DNA from 4 places in the Paenibacillus sp. Y568 genome. Region 1 is predicted to be linked to each of the others. Evidence: predicted binding sites of a transcription regulator. Region 1 holds the regulator's gene; each other region holds the start of a gene.
What was found. Region 1 encodes Rex, which represses fermentation and respiration genes when NADH is low (regulators of the CRP and FNR family bind a similar motif). Its sites were predicted from a motif close to TTGTGAAATATTTCACAA; they were not measured.
Positions count from the first base shown of each region.

Region 2: the regulator Rex is predicted to act here: its motif matches at 3,022-3,039, upstream of AC1D7X_RS15250 (formate/nitrite transporter family protein).
Region 3: the regulator Rex is predicted to act here: its motif matches at 2,584-2,601, upstream of AC1D7X_RS15310 (TorD/DmsD family molecular chaperone).
Region 4: the regulator Rex is predicted to act here: its motif matches at 1,925-1,942, upstream of pflB (formate C-acetyltransferase).

Region 1 covers NZ_JCAIUM010000001.1:89,366-94,081, forward strand. The annotation lists gene AC1D7X_RS00380 (cell wall elongation regulator TseB-like domain-containing protein) at 1-449, opposite strand, end outside; gene AC1D7X_RS00385 (amidohydrolase) at 485-1,798, opposite strand; gene AC1D7X_RS00390 (redox-sensing transcriptional repressor Rex) at 1,761-2,435, opposite strand; gene dinG (ATP-dependent DNA helicase DinG) at 2,475-4,716, opposite strand, start outside.
Region 2 covers NZ_JCAIUM010000010.1:58,963-63,678, reverse strand. The annotation lists partial or broken gene AC1D7X_RS15255 (molybdopterin-containing oxidoreductase family protein) at 1-1,705, opposite strand, end outside; gene AC1D7X_RS15250 (formate/nitrite transporter family protein) at 2,079-2,915, opposite strand; gene AC1D7X_RS15245 (FAD-dependent oxidoreductase) at 3,174-4,535, opposite strand.
Region 3 covers NZ_JCAIUM010000010.1:74,820-79,535, forward strand. The annotation lists gene AC1D7X_RS15300 (glutamine--tRNA ligase/YqeY domain fusion protein) at 1-982, shown strand, start outside; gene AC1D7X_RS15305 (MFS transporter) at 1,038-2,276, opposite strand; gene AC1D7X_RS15310 (TorD/DmsD family molecular chaperone) at 2,707-3,390, shown strand; gene AC1D7X_RS15315 (1-phosphofructokinase family hexose kinase) at 3,480-4,412, opposite strand; gene AC1D7X_RS15320 (efflux RND transporter permease subunit) at 4,582-4,716, opposite strand, start outside.
Region 4 covers NZ_JCAIUM010000001.1:284,269-288,984, forward strand. The annotation lists gene pflB (formate C-acetyltransferase) at 1-1,831, opposite strand, end outside; gene adhE (bifunctional acetaldehyde-CoA/alcohol dehydrogenase) at 2,102-4,714, opposite strand.

The DNA.
Region 1 (4,716 bases):
TAGTAATGATCTTTCTCTTTGTAAAAGAGTTGCCACACAGGGGTCCCATGAAACAACCCGAGCTGTAAACGAATCTCATCAATGTTTGGAAGATCACTCTGAATAATAGCAGTAATCTGTCTTTCAGATAATCCATCCTTTATAAATTCGCTATGCACAGACCCAGATGTTTCGTCTACGTTGTACTCATCTGTGAATGGAACCCACACGATAAGAGCTTGATCATCCTTATTTTTACCTTCGATGACCCAGACTACATTATCCCACACCGATTTGTCCGTTTTTGTGACTTTCACTAATTCGGTTTGTTTCTTTGCTGCTGTAATAGCGATGTCTTCCTGGCTCCATTGGTCCTTCATAACATATATGTAATAACGATAGAGTCCAAACAATACAACCACACAGATTGCAATTCCTAGTAAAATCCATCTCTTCTTGTTCTTCTTCAACCTGAACTTCCTTTCATCAGGAATAGCCTATCATCTTAGCGGTTTAATAAGCCTTCAAAAGATGACTGAGCTTCACGATGAATCCGCTCTTCATCCATAGTAAGACAAGCCCCATTCTTTACAACTTGTTTGCCGTTAACCCACACATGCTCTACATCTTTACTACTTGCAGAGTAAATGGAATGTGAGATGAAGTCTGTATGTGGTAGGAAATGAGCCTGATCGGTATTTAATGCGATAAAGTCTGCTTTCATACCTGGTGCCAATCTACCTATGTTTTCTAGAAATAGAGATTTGGCTCCATAACTAGTACCCATTCGAAGTGCTTCAGCAGCAGGAATTGCTGTTGGATCTCCTGAAATACCTTTGTGAATAAGCGCTGCTAGACGCATTTCTTCAAACATATCTAAATTGTTATTGCTCGCTGGACCATCTGTTCCTAAGGATACAGTTACGCCTGCCTTCAATAGATCTGTGACCCGTGCAATACCACTTGCTAGCTTCAAGTTGCTTCCTGGGTTATGTGACACGCCCACTTGATGGGCAGCTAATATGTCAATTTCTTCATCTGTCAAATGTACACCATGAGCGACAAGAGATGGACGTGTGAACATGCCGAGTTTCTCTAAATGTTGAACAGGTCTAAGACCATAATCAGTCACATTCTGTGCCACTTCACTCAGCGTCTCAGACATGTGTGTATGCATCGGAAGATCTAGATCATGCGCTGCCTGTACAAACTTCTCAAAAAAGGATGGAGGACATGTGTAAGGCGCGTGCGGGGACATCATCGTAGTAATACGTCCTTCTGCTTGACCGTTCCAATCTTTTGCAAAGGCAATCGCTTCTTGAAGTTTATGTTGTTGCATTTCTTCTGAACAGAACCCAATAACACCTCTTGTTAGTACCGCACGAATACCCGATTCTTGCACTACTTTAGCGACTTGATCCATATGATCATACATGTCTAGAAAAGTAGTTGTTCCACCTTTTAACATTTCCAATACAGAGAGCGATGATCCCCAATAAACATCTTTTGAGGTAAACTTCTCCTCCATTGGCCACATTTTTTCCTGCAACCACACTTGGAGAGCTAAATCATCACCATAACCTCTTAGTAATGACATCGCCGCATGTCCATGTGTATTCACAAGTCCAGGTAAAAATAGAAGATGCGTACCATCAACGACGGGGATATGATCAGAATCAGCTGGTTTGTCCTCGCCAATATACGTTATAAGGTCATCTTCAATAAGCATATAGCCCTTTACAACGGATTGTTCATTATTCAGAACAGCAAACGTACCATTCTTAATGATCCATTTCTGTGTTTGATTGTTCACTGTCATGTGATTCTTCCTTTCCATTATCCAAATAATAAGCAAGACTAAGCATATCCGTTGTGAAATCAGCTGCATGAATACGAACATCCGCTGGAGCTTTCAACACAACAGGTGCAAAATTCAAAATCGCCTTAATCCCAGCTTCTATTAACTTATCTGCAACATGCTGTGCTTCTGTTTCTGGAACCGTAATAATACCTATTCTTATATTTTGTTGCTTAATGGTATCCACTAGATCCTCCATAGGTTGGACCTTTAACGTATTAATAACGGAACCTACCTTGGGAGCATACGAATCAAAAACAGCGATAATCTTTAAATTTTCCTTTAGATAAGCATTGTAATTGGATAAAGCATGACCAAGATTACCTGCACCTATTAGAACCACATTGATTTGTTGATCGAGATTCAGGATATGACCAATCTTCTCAATCAAATAGGCCACGTCATATCCTATACCTTTACGTCCGAAGTCTCCAAAATAAGCGAGATCTTTACGAATTTGTGCAGGATTCAAATCGAGTTTTTGACCTAACTCCTGTGAAGAGACAGTGGCTACTTCACGTCTCTGAAGATCTGAAAGATAACGCAGATATACAGGTAATCTGCGTACAACAGCTTCTGAAATTTTTTCAGATTTCATTCTTGCTCCCCCTAATTATTAACTCTTTAGGATCCTTCTTCAAGAAGGATCCCTTTCACTTAACCACTCCGAAATCCGTGGAACCATTTGATTGGTCGGCATATGCTCCATCTTAGGACCAGGTAATGAATACAGGAAATGTTTGCCGTAATATGATTCGATTACTCGCGTATCATATACGATTACAATCCCCCTATCATTCGCAGTACGCACTAACCGACCAAATCCTTGTTTGAACCGAATGACCGCTTGCGGAACCGACAGTTTCATGAATGGATTTTTCTTTTGTTGCTTAAGAAGTTCACTCTTTGCTTCAACCAAAGGATGGTTCGGTGGCTGAAATGGTAGTCGAACAATGGCCAAACAAGTCAGTGCTTCACCGGGAATATCGACACCTTCCCAGAAGCTACTTGTTCCTAACAGTACCGATGCACTACTGTCTTGAAAACGACGAATCAACTTGCTTCGACTTCCAGTATCAACACCTTGGCCGAGTATCGTTATATCACTTGAAGACAGTTCATTACGTAATGGTTCATAAACTTGACGAAGCATGCGATAGGATGTGAATAACACTAACATACGTCCATGCGTAGCTATAGCTGTGTCAGCTAACGACTTCACCAGCGTCTCTACAAAAAGAGCATCTCCTACACTTCCCTTAACACTTGGAAAGTCACGTGGAATCACGAGCAATGCCTGATCACGATATCGAAAAGGCGAAGGTAGCTGAACTGTTACAAGTCGACCTTGATCTGATGCTTCTTGTAAGCCTAGATTTTCAATCATATACTGAAAGGATTTCTCGATAGATAACGTTGCTGAAGTTAGAATAATACTCTTCTTTTTATCGAAGAACACTTCCTTCAACTGCTTGCTTACATCGACAGGCACGGCATACAATTGTAGAGATTTGCTACGGAAATGTCCATTAGCCTCCATCCAGTAAACATTGCCTAAATCGTTAAGCGCCATGAACATGTGAAGATCTTCGCGTTCACTCGATAAATCCTTAATCAGACCGCTTATGTCCGTTATCAGACTATCTGAGTTGAAATCGTCTAGTTCTTTAATGTCGTTCAACATTCTCTCCGATTTACGAATGACCTCTCCAAGCGTTACGTATATTTGATTCTCAATTGCAGACAAGAGTTCCCAATCCTTTGGTTTCTTTGTAGGTTGCAATCGAAGCACGAATTGTCCAGTCTCACCAGGAGCTGCATCACTTCGCTCGGGAAGAAGAGCAAACAACATATCATTCAGTCGGTCCCAGTGCTCCTTCACTTCAATTAATTCGCCACTCAATATATCGATGGAAGTTATCCAATCCGAAGCCTTTTCATCATGTGAAGAACGAAGTTGTTGAATTAACGCTGGAAATTGTCCATTACGATTATCTTTATACAGTCTTGTAAGTGTATGGACGACGGTGAAATATTTCATATGAAGACCTAAATGCTTACCTGCCACGTCTTCTAAATGATGTGCTTCATCAATAACTAAGTGCTCATAAGCAGGTAATAATTGATGTCCAGCTTTAACATCCGTAAATAACTTAGAGTGGTTCGTAATAACCACATCAGCAATTCCCGCTTCATGCTTAGCACGATGATAATAACATTTACGGAACCAAGGGCAGGCACGGCCAAGACATGAATCAGAGTCACTAGAGACGGTTTCCCAGAAATCTCCGCCACGCCCTCCAAGATTCAGTTCTTCATCATCACCGTTCTCCGTCTGTGCTAACCATACAATCATCTGTGCGGCTAAGATTACATCTTCTTTAGGATTAGCGAAGTCTCTCTTGTTTATTTTATGTTCAAATTTTCTCAAACACAAATAATGCTGTCTCCCTTTGAAAATAGCCGCTTTAAATGGAAAAGGAACGACCTGAGTCAGTAATGGAATATCTCGTTCCCTCAATTGTTCCTGAAGGTTAATGGTGTGTGTACTTACCATGACTTTCTGCTCATTTTTCACACTCTGATAAATGGCAGGAATTAAGTATCCTAACGATTTCCCAGTGCCCGTCCCTGCTTCAATTAGAAGATGCTTATCATTCGCAAGTGCATTCATCACTTCACCAAACATCATGCTCTGTGATTCACGCGGCTCATATTGTGGCATAATTTCTCGAAGCCGTTCTTCAATATTCTCAAGGAATTGCGGGAAATCCATGGATTTCAGAGGATTATCATCTGCATCATTACGCGGTGTTGAGATATCGATCCAATCTTCTACGGCTAGAGCCAATTGTCGGTAAAAGGTATGACTCTCAAGG
Region 2 (4,716 bases), on a different contig from region 1:
GTTAGCACGTTGTCTCCGTCCATTCTTCTCCCACCATAATCCTTGACTAATCACAGTGCCTGGAAGCATTTTGTCTGTAATAGCAGCCTTCAATTCGTAACATCCACGGGCATTGAATACAACCACATCCTCTTGATCTTCAATCCCTCTTTCAGCAGCATCTTCTGGATGTATTTGCAATGTCGGAGCTTTTTCAATGTTCTGAAGTTTCTCCACATTGGCGAAAGTAGAATTAAGGAAGTTATGATTCGGTGGTGAGATAAACATCAATGGGTACCGGTCAGTCACTCCTGGACGTCGTTCTCCGTCATACCCTTCTTGAAGGGGTACGTAATCAGGAAGTGGGGGCAACCCCGCTTCTCTCATTGTGATTGAGTATAGCTCTATTTTACCTGATTCTGTAGGTAGATGTTCAAGGAAGGATCGTTGCTGCGTCATATCCAGCTTCACGAATTGATGCTCTTTCAGAGCTTCAAGTGTCACAGCGTTCAGATACGGGTTAGATGGATAGTGTAACGCCTCGGTAATCATATCCTCTTCGGACTGGCTAAATGCCTTTTCATCCAGACCCATAGCCTGACCTAATAACGAGAATAGCTCCATATTGCTCTTACTCTCACCTTCGCTAGGAATAATCGGTTGTTGCAAATGAATATACTGGTGCCAGTATGAACTAAAGAGATCCGTACTTTCAAATGATGATGTCGCTGGTAACACAATATCTGCATACTTCGCCGTATCTGTAAGGAATAAGTCATGTACGACGGTGAATACATCCTCACGAGCGAATCCACGCTTCACTCGATCTGCATCAGGAGCGACAACCACAGGGTTACTACAATATACAAACAACGCCTTAATGGGGTTCTCCTCCCATTCCAGTGCCTCAGCAATACGATTCATATTGATAGTACGAGCCTTAGGATTAGGACGTAGATTAGGTCGCTGGAGCTTAGCACTGTTCATCTGTGCATACCCTCCATTAGATCTCGCTGCTCCTCCACCCTGTCTTAACCATTGTCCTGTCAGTGCAGGCAGGCATGAAATGCTCCGTACGTTCATCCGCCCATTGTGCTGTTCGATTACGATGTACATCAATCACAATCACCTTAGCGCCTCGTTTGCGAGCTTGCTCAGCTAATACTACTTGATGCATATTGGTACTAATAATGTTACCACCCCAGACGATAATTACATCGGCATTCACCGTATCCTCTGGGCTCGTCCCTCCATTAAAACCCATCGTATATCTCCAACCTGCTGTTCCTGCAGAGTTACAGATGGACTGTTTCAATCGGCTTGCTCCAATGGCATTAAAGAAACGACGGTCCATTCCCTCTACACTTAGAATCCCCATGTTTCCATAGAAACTGTAAGGCAGGATCGACTCTGATCCATAATCACGAATGCACTGTTGCAAGCGGCTTGTAATCTCACTAACGGCTTCCTCCCAAGAAATACGCTCGAATTGGCCTTCACCCTTACTACCAGTCCGTCTCATTGGATGTAATATCCGTTCGGGATGATACACGCGTTCTGTCATGTTTCTTACTTTATTACAGATCGATCCCTTCGTGATCGGATGATCTGGGTTACCTGTAACCTTAATAATCTTGCCCTTCTCCTTATGCAGTAGCAGACCACATGTATCCGGACAATCGAGCGGACATACCGCTGGAAACACACCATTCTCTTGCTCGACCATTTCTGCTGAACTCCTTTAGCGTTTCTTCTCATATACGTCCATCTCATATTTCAATATAATCTATCATAAATCTACAACTTCATTTCCGCAAAGAATAACCTCTATATTTCATAAAAATGTAGATAATCTTGTTTCAACTCCTATTGAACAGGGTAAAAATTCACAACAGCATATGAACATGATTCATCATGCTATTATTCAAAGGCATGAACAATCACATCAAATTAGCCATGCGTAAAAGTTTCGTCCCCCGGACTTTTAACATGGCTAATTTGTTATGTGCTATTCATGAACGTAAAAAGGTCGATCCATCCTAATATGATAGGACAAGATCGACCATTGTCTTACTATATAACATGAGGGCAGTGGACACCTAAGCATGTTTCCGTGATACATTCGCTTTAGGGATATCATTCTTTAATGTGGTATTATAAGATGCATTTGGCTCACGTAGATAGGCTACCCAATAGGCCGCAGCGACAAAGATAACTCCCCCAACTAAATTACCCAGCCAGACCGGGATGAAATTCATTACGTATTCTCCCCACGAATAATAACCTGCAAAGATAGCTGCTGGAATAAGGAACATATTTGCCACAACGTGCTGAAATCCAATAGCTACGAAGGCCATGGTAGGGAACCAGATCCCTAATATTTTGCCACTTATATTATCTGCTCCATAAGATAACCATACTGCTAGAGCAACCAACCAGTTACAACCAATCCCAGAGACGAAGGCTTGTAGAAAAGTAACATCTAATTTGTGTCCCGCCATATCCACTACTTTCTCTAAGTACACACCCGTTTCTGTTAGTCCAACGATATGTCCGAAGAAGTAAGCGACGAATACAGCTCCTACGAAATTACTCAATGTAATTAAAACAAGATTCTTTACTGTCTCCCATGTTGAGATCTTCTTCGCCATACGAGCGAGTGGCACCGCCATCATATTACCTGTTAACAGTTCACCACCAGCCAATAATACAAGAATAAGTCCTACAGGAAACACCGATGCTCCTATAAAATTAGTAATGGAACTCCATTCTTTCGGCGCTCCAGAAATAACTCGAATATCAAGTAGGAATCCCAGTGCAATAAACGCTCCACCTAAGAAACCAAGAACCAGCATCGTAGCAAGCCGATTATGAGCTTTTTTTGTCCCGTTCTCAACTGTCACTTCAGCAATTTGCTGAGGTTTATAATAGGCCATAATCCTTTCACCTCTATCCAATATAGTTAAAATCTAATCTATTTATTATAATTGTAACGCATACGTTTCAATTCTAAACGTAATAATTGTCACAAAAAATGAACATAAGTGAAAGTTTTCACAAAATAGTTATAGATTCATGAAAGTGATTAGGATCACTTTCGTTTTTCCATACAATAACACCCCTTGGATCTGTAATCCAAGGGGTGTTATTTGCTCATATAAGAATTCTATCGCTAGTTTGATGAATCCGTCATTCTAGACCAACGCAGGTTCTTCCTTCGCTATAGCAGGCAATGCCTGTAGTCCAACTGTGTTCAAGAAATTCCATGGTTTATTATAATGAGGTTGGAAGAAGAAGTCGATGAATCCAAGCTGATCGACTGTCATCCGATTCTGAATACATACCGAGATCGTATTGATCGATTGGGTTAAATCCACCTTCGACATCAACTGGGCACCCACAATACGGCGTGAGTCTTTTTCAAATACAACCTTTATCGTTACACTTTCTGATGTTGGCATAAATTCAGGGCGGTAATGGTCAGTCATACTCACGGTCTCAACCTGTAGTCCTTCATCTGATGCGGCTAATTCAGTCAGCCCTGTAGCTGCGATATTATCTTCATATATTTTGATACCTGAAGTTCCCTGTGTTCCCATGTAAGGAATTGTCGGAGCCATTAAGTTACGAGCAACAAGCGTTCCCATACGTACAGCATTGGTTGCTAAGGGGATGTAAGCATGCTTTCCTGTCGGATTGTAGTGGATCGCACAACTATCACCTGCAGCATATACATCTTTCTTACTTGTCTGCATATAGTCATCCACGATAATCGCACCATTCGGTAACATATCCACTTGTCCTTTGAGAAGTTCCGTATTTGGACGGAAGCCGATACAGAGAATGACTAGATCCGTTTCATATTCACCTTGTGTTGTAATGACTTTGCTCACCCGACCATCTGTTCCTTCAAAAGCAGTTACGGTCTGATTCAATGCAAGCTTAATGCCCTTATTCTGAAGTGTATCCTGAATGGCATCTGTGAATTCAGGGTCTAAATATTTATTGAGTATTCGATCTACACCATCAATCAGCGTCACTTCTTTACCATTCATCTGAAAAGCTTCTACTAATTCCACGCCAATGTAACCTGCACCCACTACGGTTATGCGTTTTACTTGACTAGCCTTTTCAATAATGGTGTTGGAATGATTGTAATTCTTGGAGAGCAAGATATTATCTAACTCAATGCCTTCAAGTTTCGGAATGATTGGCCATGATCCTGTCGTCATAATTAATTTATCATACGTATCTTCAAATTCTTCACCGTTCACCAAGTTACGTACAGTAAGTCGTTTGCTATCTGTATCAATACCTGTAACTTCATGACGCATCTTGGTATTGACCCCTAATGCAGCTAATTCTTCTGGGGAAGAGTAGAACAGACCATGTGGGTCTTTCACGACACCTCCTACATACAATGCGATTCCACAAGATAAGAAAGATATATTATCATTACGTTCATAAACGGTAATTTCTGCTTCTGGATATAATTTAGCGGTATTTACGATTGTTGCTGTCCCAGCGTGAGTACATCCAATGACTACTATTTTCATGATTTGTTCCTCCTCCAAGTTGGGTGCTCTCTATTTCTAAGCGCTACATTGTGAATTTATTCACCTTATGCCCTTTATTATAGTGTGATATTTTTCACATTGCAAGGGATGTTGTTAAAGTTTTCACATTGTTCACAATTGCTCCTCTCCTTTAAGCGTGCGGACTTATAGTATTTAAGGG
Region 3 (4,716 bases), on a different contig from region 1:
AGAATTTGAAGATCAACGTCCTTTCTATGATTGGGTGGTAGCGGAATGCGAAATGCCGAATGTTCCTCACCAATATGAGTTCGGTCGTCTAAATCTTGACCAGACGTTAACAAGTAAGAGAAAATTGAAGTTGCTTGTTGATGAGAAGCATGTTGATGGATGGGATGATCCACGTATGCCAACAATCTCGGGTCTTCGTCGACTGGGTTATACACCAGAGTCTATTCGGAACTTCATCTATGAGACGGGTATTTCTAAGAGCCAAGGTGTCGTAGATCGACAAATGCTGGAGCACTTTATCCGTGAAGATCTGAAGTTGAAGGCTCTTCGTACGATGGCGGTATTGAATCCACTTAAAGTGGTCATTACCAATTATCCAGAGGGCCAGAATGAATGGTTTGATGTCGAGAATAATATTGAGAATCCAGAGATGGGTACTCGCCAAGTGCCATTCTCTCGTGAAATATATATTGAGCAAGATGATTTCATGGAGAATCCTCCAAATAAATATTTCCGACTATTCCCTGGTAATGAAGTGCGTTTGAAGAATGCTTATTTCATTAAATGTAATGATGTTATCAAGGATGAAGAAGGTCACGTTGTGGAGATTCATTGTACTTATGATCCTGAGACGAAGAGTGGTAGTGGTTTTACCGGTCGTAAAGTGAAGGGTACAATCCATTGGATTGATGCAAGCCAAGCCGTTCCGGCTGAATTCCGACTGTATGAGCCTCTTATTATGCCTGAAGAGTCTGATGGAGAGGTTGAAGGAGCAGAAGAGAAGACGTTCCTTGATCAGATCAATCCGAATTCCTTGGAGATTTTGCATGGATATATAGAACCGGGGATGAAAGATGTAGCTCCACAGGATAAGTTCCAATTTTTCCGTCACGGGTATTTTAATGTAGACTCCAAATATTCTACACCGGGGCATCCAGTATTTAACCGGATCGTGTCACTTAAAAGTTCATTTAAATTGTAAATACAAAGAGGGTGTCCCTAGCCATTTTCATGACTTTTGGGACACCCTCCTTATTTTATTCATCCAGATATACTTCAGGCTCCTTTTCACTTTTTGGGAGCGGAAGTTTATAACCCTGCTTAAGAATGAGATACCACATCCATCCAAACCCAGCAGCCCCTATTAAGGAAAATAACATCCCTGTGCTATACATCAAATCTGCACCAAAGCTTTGGAAGAGCCAGCCCCCAATAAATGCACCAATGACGCCAGAGAGGCCACTCCAGGTAAGTGTGTATACGGCTTGGCCTGTTGCACGATATGGACGAGGTAACAATAATGACGTTAGCTGGGTCCCAACGTAGAAGAATCCTCCAAAGGTAATGCAGTGTAATACCTGAATAGCCGCGACTTCCAGTGGAAGTGTAGCATTAGCCATCAGAAGCCAACGAAAACCGAATAGCAGACTCACTAGGGCGAGACAGCCCATCATCCATGAAATTTTACGTTTCATGTACCGACTAAACAAGGAGAACACGACTACTTCTAAGAAAGATGAGAGGAATACGGCTAGCCCAATCATTCTTCTAGATCCTCCAAGTTCCGTTATATACAATGACATAAATGTGTTATTCATTGCGTTAGGAATAGATACCAGAAGACCCATGAGAATAAAGGTAAGGAAGTATCGATTGGTCAGAATACCGGAAAACCCTCTGAAATACAAAATGGGTGTTTCAGAAGAACGTTTCAGAGGAGGGAGAATGACGACCGCTCCTATGGTTAAGATCAGAAGAGTCGTAAGTAATGTCGATACATTGGATATACCTGTCCAATCAAGAACTTGCCCTGCAGCAATGGCTGTAATCCCCCAACCAATAGAGCCCCATAAGCGAAAGGAACCAAATTTGTAGGGTGTATCTTGAATATAGCCAATAATAAGACTGTTACTTTGAGAAAAGATAGGTGCTTGAAAGAAAAAGAAACATATCATTACGAAATAGACCATTGCATATGTATCGGCATGAAAGACGAACTGTACGAAGATTAGCGCTCCACTCATCATGATGATGAGAATACGTCGCATATTGAGTAAACGGTCACTCCAGTGTCTCCAAAACGGATTGGCAAATAAGGAGATGAAGGGTCCAATAGCCATCAGAGTTCCGATCTCAAACTTCTGCATACCTGCATCTTGTAGGTATAGTTGAAAAAAACTTGTGAAAATGACCATGGTGCCATATATGAGGAAATTAAATAATTTAAGAGATGTTAAAGAAGAATTGATCTTTAAAGATTCACGCAATATCGACACTCCTCTCTGACTTGAATGTAAATCGCCAATGATCATTACTGTGTGGCTAATCACGCTAACTATTTCACTTTATCATGTGTTGAAAAGGGATTCAAACCAGCAAATTTCCATATATGTTATCTGCATAGCATGTTCAATATAGGGAAATATTACTACTATCTTGGTGGACCTCGTTATGACAATATACCAGAGAAGAACCCCATAGGACAACAGAGGAGTAATAGTACTCATCATTATAATAAGCGCTTTCATTAGAATCATAAACACTTTTATTTTTAACACAAATTGTTTTGTATTTTGCTTATCTTTATGAATTACATCACATGAATTATTTAATTTTTAATGTAATCTTGTATACAAGAAAGCGCTATCTTTACGGACCAATCATTTGGTTCTTCTTAATAACATGACATAAAAGGAGGATAAACGTATGGTAACGTCTCTCGAAATGGTTAGAGATTCAGAAGAATGTATACGTTGGAAGCAAGGAAGGGGCTTGGTGTACCAGTTACTTATTGATTTTCTAGGAAATCCACCAAGCCTATCGATGATTGCTCAGTGGCGTCAACACATGGTTATAAGAGAGGAAGCTATATTAACAGCAGGCGGAAGAGTTCTTAAGAACTATATGTCGAGTATCACGCCTGAACAATACACAGAGATTTGTGAAATGGAAAAAGAAGAATATCATCGTCTATTCGATAGTGTTCGGCCGGTTCTTCCTTCGCTTTGTGAGAGCGATTATCGATGTAAGTTAAATAAGAATAGCGTTGATTGTACAACGGATATTCGTAATATGTATGCACAATCAGGTATTGTCTTTAATAAATTACAGCTTGAACAAGATGATCATATCTCCATTGAGCTTGAATATATGGCTGTTCTGGCTGATCGTATGTTAGATGACAGACGGTTACGTACTTTCCAACAGGCGCTCATTGACTCTCAGATTCAGTTCTTAGAGCAACATTTAACACAATGGATTCCAAGCTTAGCTGATGAGTTATATACCCAATCAAGAACGCCTATGTATAGAGCTATAGGGTGTGTTTTAAAAGAGTTTCTCCCCTACGATATTGAAATGTTACGTTCATGGCGAGCTACTCTTGATTAATAAGTAATGATTATTATTTTCATAATAGCCCTTGAGCTGATTCCCTTTAAGAGTAGTCAGGAGTCGGCTTTTTTTGTTTAGGTAACTTGTTAGATGGGGATGATTTGAATCTCTTTAAGAATGGTGTCTATTTCCGTTAAGGTTACTTTTCCCGCAGCTTTGTGTAACGTGTTGACTGTTCCGCAAGCCGCGCCTAGCCTAAGGGCATCAGTGATGTCATGCCCTCTATGAAGTGCAGTTATAAGCCCTGCCATCATAGAGTCTCCACTACCCACAGGATTAATAGCCGCAACTTGAGGAATGCAAATTCGGTAGAGGTTACCAGTGTGGCATGCGAGTGCCCCACGCTCACCTTGGGATACGACTACAAGCTGGGTATTGTCGTCCACTAAAGATGATATTTCCTTAAGCGTTGCCTCATCATCGTCGGATCGGATCCCTGCAAGATCTGCTAATTCATGCTCATTAGGCTTAACTAGATCAGGTTTACCAAGAAGTCCTTCTCGTAGAGCATCTCCACGAGTATCTAACCCTACCTTTGCGCCTTGATGATGAGCAATTTCGGTAAGCTCTGCATAGATCCAAGCTGGACAACCTAGGGGCAAGCTACCGCAGAATAACATCCAATCGGAGTCTTTAGCTAATGATTCCACCTTGAGGCGAAGCTCCTGGATCTCGGTCTCTGTAGTGGTAGGACCCTCCTCTACAAGTTCGGTACTTGTACCTTGAGAGGGATCAAGAATGGTGATGGCCCGTCTGGATTCTCCATTCTGAAGCATGATGAAATCGGATGGGATGGCTTCTTCCTTCAGACCTGCAAGCAGGGCTCCTCCTTGGAATCCTGCCACGTAACCAGTTGCTATAACGGATTCGCCTAAGGTCTTCAATACACGAGCAACATTCACGCCTTTGCCTCCAGGAAAGGTTAGGTATGCACTCATGTGATGTAACTGATTGACTTGGAACTGAGGGATGGTATACGTAATATCTAACGCTGTATTTAAAGTTACCGTAGTAATCATAGGTTAAGGCTCCTTCTAATAAATGAATTGTCTAATTGTCATGAATTATCGCATATTGCCTAAGCAGAAGCACACTGAATTGTTTACATACCCAAAAGGACATATCCTCCATTCCATAAGGAAAGGGAATATGTCCTTTTATAATGCTAGAGTTGTGAAATCAACTGACTTAGTCCTGTAATTTCGATTTTCTAAATTTCATTAGAAACTCATACACAACCGGTACGATAACTAGTGTTAGTAATGTGGAGCTGATCAGACCGCCAATCACGGTAATTCCGAGACCGCGTGAAATGATCCCAGC
Region 4 (4,716 bases), 190 kb from region 1:
ATACGACGTTAGAAGTAATCGTCAAGATAGATTGTGTAGGTAACGCATTACGATACGCTTTATTCTGACGGATCATTCCCATGAATGTTTCAACCAATTCAATAGCAATGTTATCTACGCGATCATCATTGTTACCATAACAAGGATATTCACCTTCAATGATAAAGTCAACAGCGATTCCTTGTTCGTTACGAATCGGTTTAACAGTAGCATATTTAATTGCACTAAGTGAGTCAGCTGCTACAGATAGACCGGCAATTCCGCAAGCCATAGTCCGAAGAATATCACGGTCATGTAGAGCCATTTCAATTCTTTCATAAGCATATTTATCATGCATGTAATGGATGACGTTCAAAGAGTTCATATAAAGTTTAGACAACCATTTCATCATAGGTTTGAAACGTTTCAGCACTTCATCGTAGTTCAGAACTTCCCCTGTAACAGCTGGGTATTCTGGTCCAACTTGTGCTCCTGATTTCTCATCTACCCCACCATTGATTGCATACAACAAACATTTAGCAAGGTTGGCACGAGCACCAAAGAATTGCATTTGTTTACCAATTTTCATAGCAGATACACAACAAGCTATGCCATAATCATCACCGTAGATTGGACGCATAAGATCGTCATTCTCATACTGAATTGCACTAGTCTCAATTGATACTTTCGAACAATATTTCTTGAATGCTTCTGGAAGTTGCTCTGACCACAATACAGTTAAGTTAGGTTCAGGAGCTGCTCCAAGGTTATATAGCGTATGAAGGAAACGGAAGCTACTCTTTGTTACGCGAGTCTGACCATTAACGGACATACCTCCGATGGATTCTGTAACCCATGTAGGATCTCCACTAAACAATTCATTATAGTCAGGTGTACGTAGGAATTTAACCATACGCAATTTCATAACGAAATGATCGACCATTTCTTGTGCTTGTTCTTCTGTCAAAGTACCTTCAGCTATATCACGTTGTACATATATGTCAAGGAATGAAGATACGCGTCCAAGGGACATCGCAGCACCATTTTGTTCTTTAATTGCAGCTAGGTAACCAAAATATACCCATTGGAATGCTTCTTTAGCTGTTTTCGCAGGTTCAGAAATATCGAAGCCATGCATATCAGCCATTTTCTTAAGTTCAGCTAGAGCACGAATTTGTTCTGAAAGTTCTTCACGAAGGCGAATAACATCTTCGTCAATAACATCTACTTCCATTTCATTCAATTCGTTCTTCTTATCTTTAATTAGGAAGTTAATACCATAGAGTGCTACACGACGATAATCACCAATGATACGACCACGACCGTATGCATCAGGTAGTCCTGTAATAATACCCGCTTTACGAGCAGCTCTCATGTCTGAAGTATAGGCATCAAAAACACCTTGGTTATGCGTTTTACGAATATCAGTAAATGTTTTAATAACATCTTCGGATAATTTAAATCCATATGCTTCACAAGCGTCAATCATCATCCGAATGCCGCCTTGTGGTTGAATGGAACGTTTAAAAGGTGCATCTGTTTGCACACCCACAATTTGTTCTTTGTCTTTATCTAGATATCCTGGATTATGAGAAACAATTGTAGCAGGTGTATTAACATCTACATCTAACACGCCACCGTTATCTCTTTCTTGCTTCGTTAAGTCTGATACGATTTTCCATAAATCGGTTGTGTTCTGTGTAGGACCAACTAGGAAAGCTTCATCGCCTAGGTAAGGAGTAATGTTGTTGATAATAAAGTCATTAACATTAACCTTCTTAGACCATTTACCTTTCTTGAACTCTCTCCAACCAGACTGTACTTCTTTCATTTCTTTTTCTGTAACCGACATTTAAAATCCCTCCATCTATATATTTTTATTTTATTTAGAGAAGTGAGCTTGAAGGTTATCTCAAATCTCTTGGATCCTAGAATAAATTCGACATTGTAACTTTTTTCACATTTATTATCGCGTCGTTGCCACATGAAACGAAATCCCTGTATCTACTATTACCCTAGGAACTCTATCCATAACCAATTATACTTCAAATCTTGGAAAATAACTGTGACAAATATCACTTTGGAGGTGATATTTGTCACGTTGGTTTAGAGCAGGTTCCTCTTATTCAAATCTACCGTAGAATGCATCTCTATATACATCTGCAAGTTCAGTTACTAATGGTAGTTTAGGGTTCGCTGTTGTACATTGGTCTTCGAATGCACGATCTGCTAAGTAGTCAACACCTGATTCGAATTCCTTAGGATCGAATCCTAGTTGTTGGAATGATTCTTCGATTCCCAATGTTTTATTCATTTTACGGATTGCATTAATTAAGCTATTTACGCCTTCTTCTGTTGTGCGTGCAGGTAATCCTAGGATACGAGCAATTTCAGCATAACGTTCGTCAGCTACAAAGTGTGAATATTTAGGGAACGAAGCGAACTTCGTTGGTTTTTTCGCATTGTAACGAATAACGTGAGGCAATAGAATTGCATTCGTACGACCATGTGCTGTGTGGTATTTACCACCCCACTTATGAGCTAAGCTGTGGTTAATTCCTAAGAACGCGTTAGCGAAGGCCATCCCTGCAATCGTCGATGCGTTATGCATTTTCTCACGAGCCAATTTGTCGCCTTCCAATGCTGACTTCTCAAGATATTGAAATACCAATTGGATCGCTTTGATCGCAAGACCATCCGTATAATCGTTAGCCATAACGGATACATAAGCTTCAATCGCATGTGTTAGTACATCCATACCTGTATCTGCTACAGCAACGCGAGGTAGAGAGTAAACAAACTCAGGATCTACGATAGCAACATCTGGAGTTAACTCATAATCTGCTAAAGGATATTTCGTATGTCCATTATTCTTATCTGTGATAACTGCAAAAGATGTAACTTCAGAACCCGTACCTGATGTTGTTGGGATAGCTACAAACTTCGCTTTTTTGCCTAGTGATGGATATTTATATATACGTTTGCGAATATCCAAGAATTTTTGTTTCAAACCGTTGAAATCAGCATCTGGGTATTCATAAAATAACCACATTGCTTTGGCAGCATCCATCGGTGAACCACCACCAAGTGCAATAATACAGTCAGGATTAAATCTATTCATCATAGCTGTACCACGACTTACTGTATCTGTAGATGGATCTGGTTCTACTTCTGAGAACACTTCAATAGCAACAGGAACTCGACGTTGACGAAGGTAGTGTTCAACTTTCTCAACATAGCCTAGTTTTACCATCATAGGGTCAGTGATAATAGCTACACGAGTGATATCAGGCATTTGGGCAAGATACTGAGTTGAACCTTTTTCAAAATAGACCTTGTTCGGAATTTTGAACCATTGCATATTCACAGTACGACGAGCCACCCTTTTCACATTGATCAAATTAAGTGCTCCTACGTTAGATGAAACCGAGTTTTTACCGTAAGATCCACAACCTAATGTCAATGATGCTAAATTTGTATTATAAAGATCACCAATTGCTCCATGTGTCGAAGGTGAGTTGACTAGGATCCGGCATGTTTGCAAGCGAGCCGAGAACTTCATAATAACTTCTTCATTATTAGAATGAATAACAGATGAATGTCCCATGCCGCCAAATTCAACGATTTCAGCTGCACGTGCAATTCCTTGTTCAGCATTCTTCACTTTATAGCAAGCAAGTACTGGACTTAATTTTTCAGCAGACAATGGATACTTAGTACCCACACCTTCAATTTCAGCAACCAGAATCTTCGTTCCAGCTGGAACTTGAATGCCAGACATTTCAGCAATCTTCACTGCAGATTGACCAACAATTACTGGGTTAACAGCACATTTCTCTGTGATCATTGCACCTGCAGTTAACTTCACAACTTCTTCTTTATTTAAAAAGTAACAATTATTAGCGATCATCTTTTTCTTCACTTGATCGAAAATAGGTTCTTCTATTATAACAGCCTGTTCAGAAGCACAAATCATACCATTATCGAATGATTTAGAAAGAATAAGATCCGTTACCGCTTGATCGATATCAGCACTCTTTTCGATAAAGCAAGGAACATTACCAGGTCCTACACCAAGTGCTGGCTTACCGCAACTATAAGCTGCTTTAACCATTGCTGAACCACCGGTTGCTAAGATCATTGAAACACCAGGATGATTCATTAGGATGTTTGTTTTGTCCATTGTAGGTTCTTCAATCCATTGAATACAGTTAGCAGGAGCTCCGGCTTTCACTGCAGCTTCTACAAGGATTCTTGCTGCTTCACTACTACACTTTTGAGCGGATGGATGAAAACCAAAGATAATTGGGTTACGAGTCTTAATAGAGATGAGAGCTTTAAACATCGTTGTTGAAGTTGGATTAGTTACAGGAGTGATACCCATGATCGTTCCGACTGGCTCAGCAATTTTTTGGAAACTTTCATATGCATTATCTTCGATAACGCCCACTGTTTTTTCATTCTTTATTCCGTGGTAAACATATTCTGTTGCGAACATATTCTTAATGATCTTGTCTTCATAAACACCTCTACCTGTTTCTTCCACTGCTAATTTTGCAAGATACATATGTTGGTCTGAACCCGCAATAGCCATAGCCTGAACAATTTTATCAATCTGTTCTTGATCCATTTCCATGAATGCTGCTTGAGCGACATTAGCTTTGTCAATCAAGGACTGAATGTATTCCTCTGTTCCTTGTTTCTTATCTTGGACTACTTCATTTTTAACTGCCATTT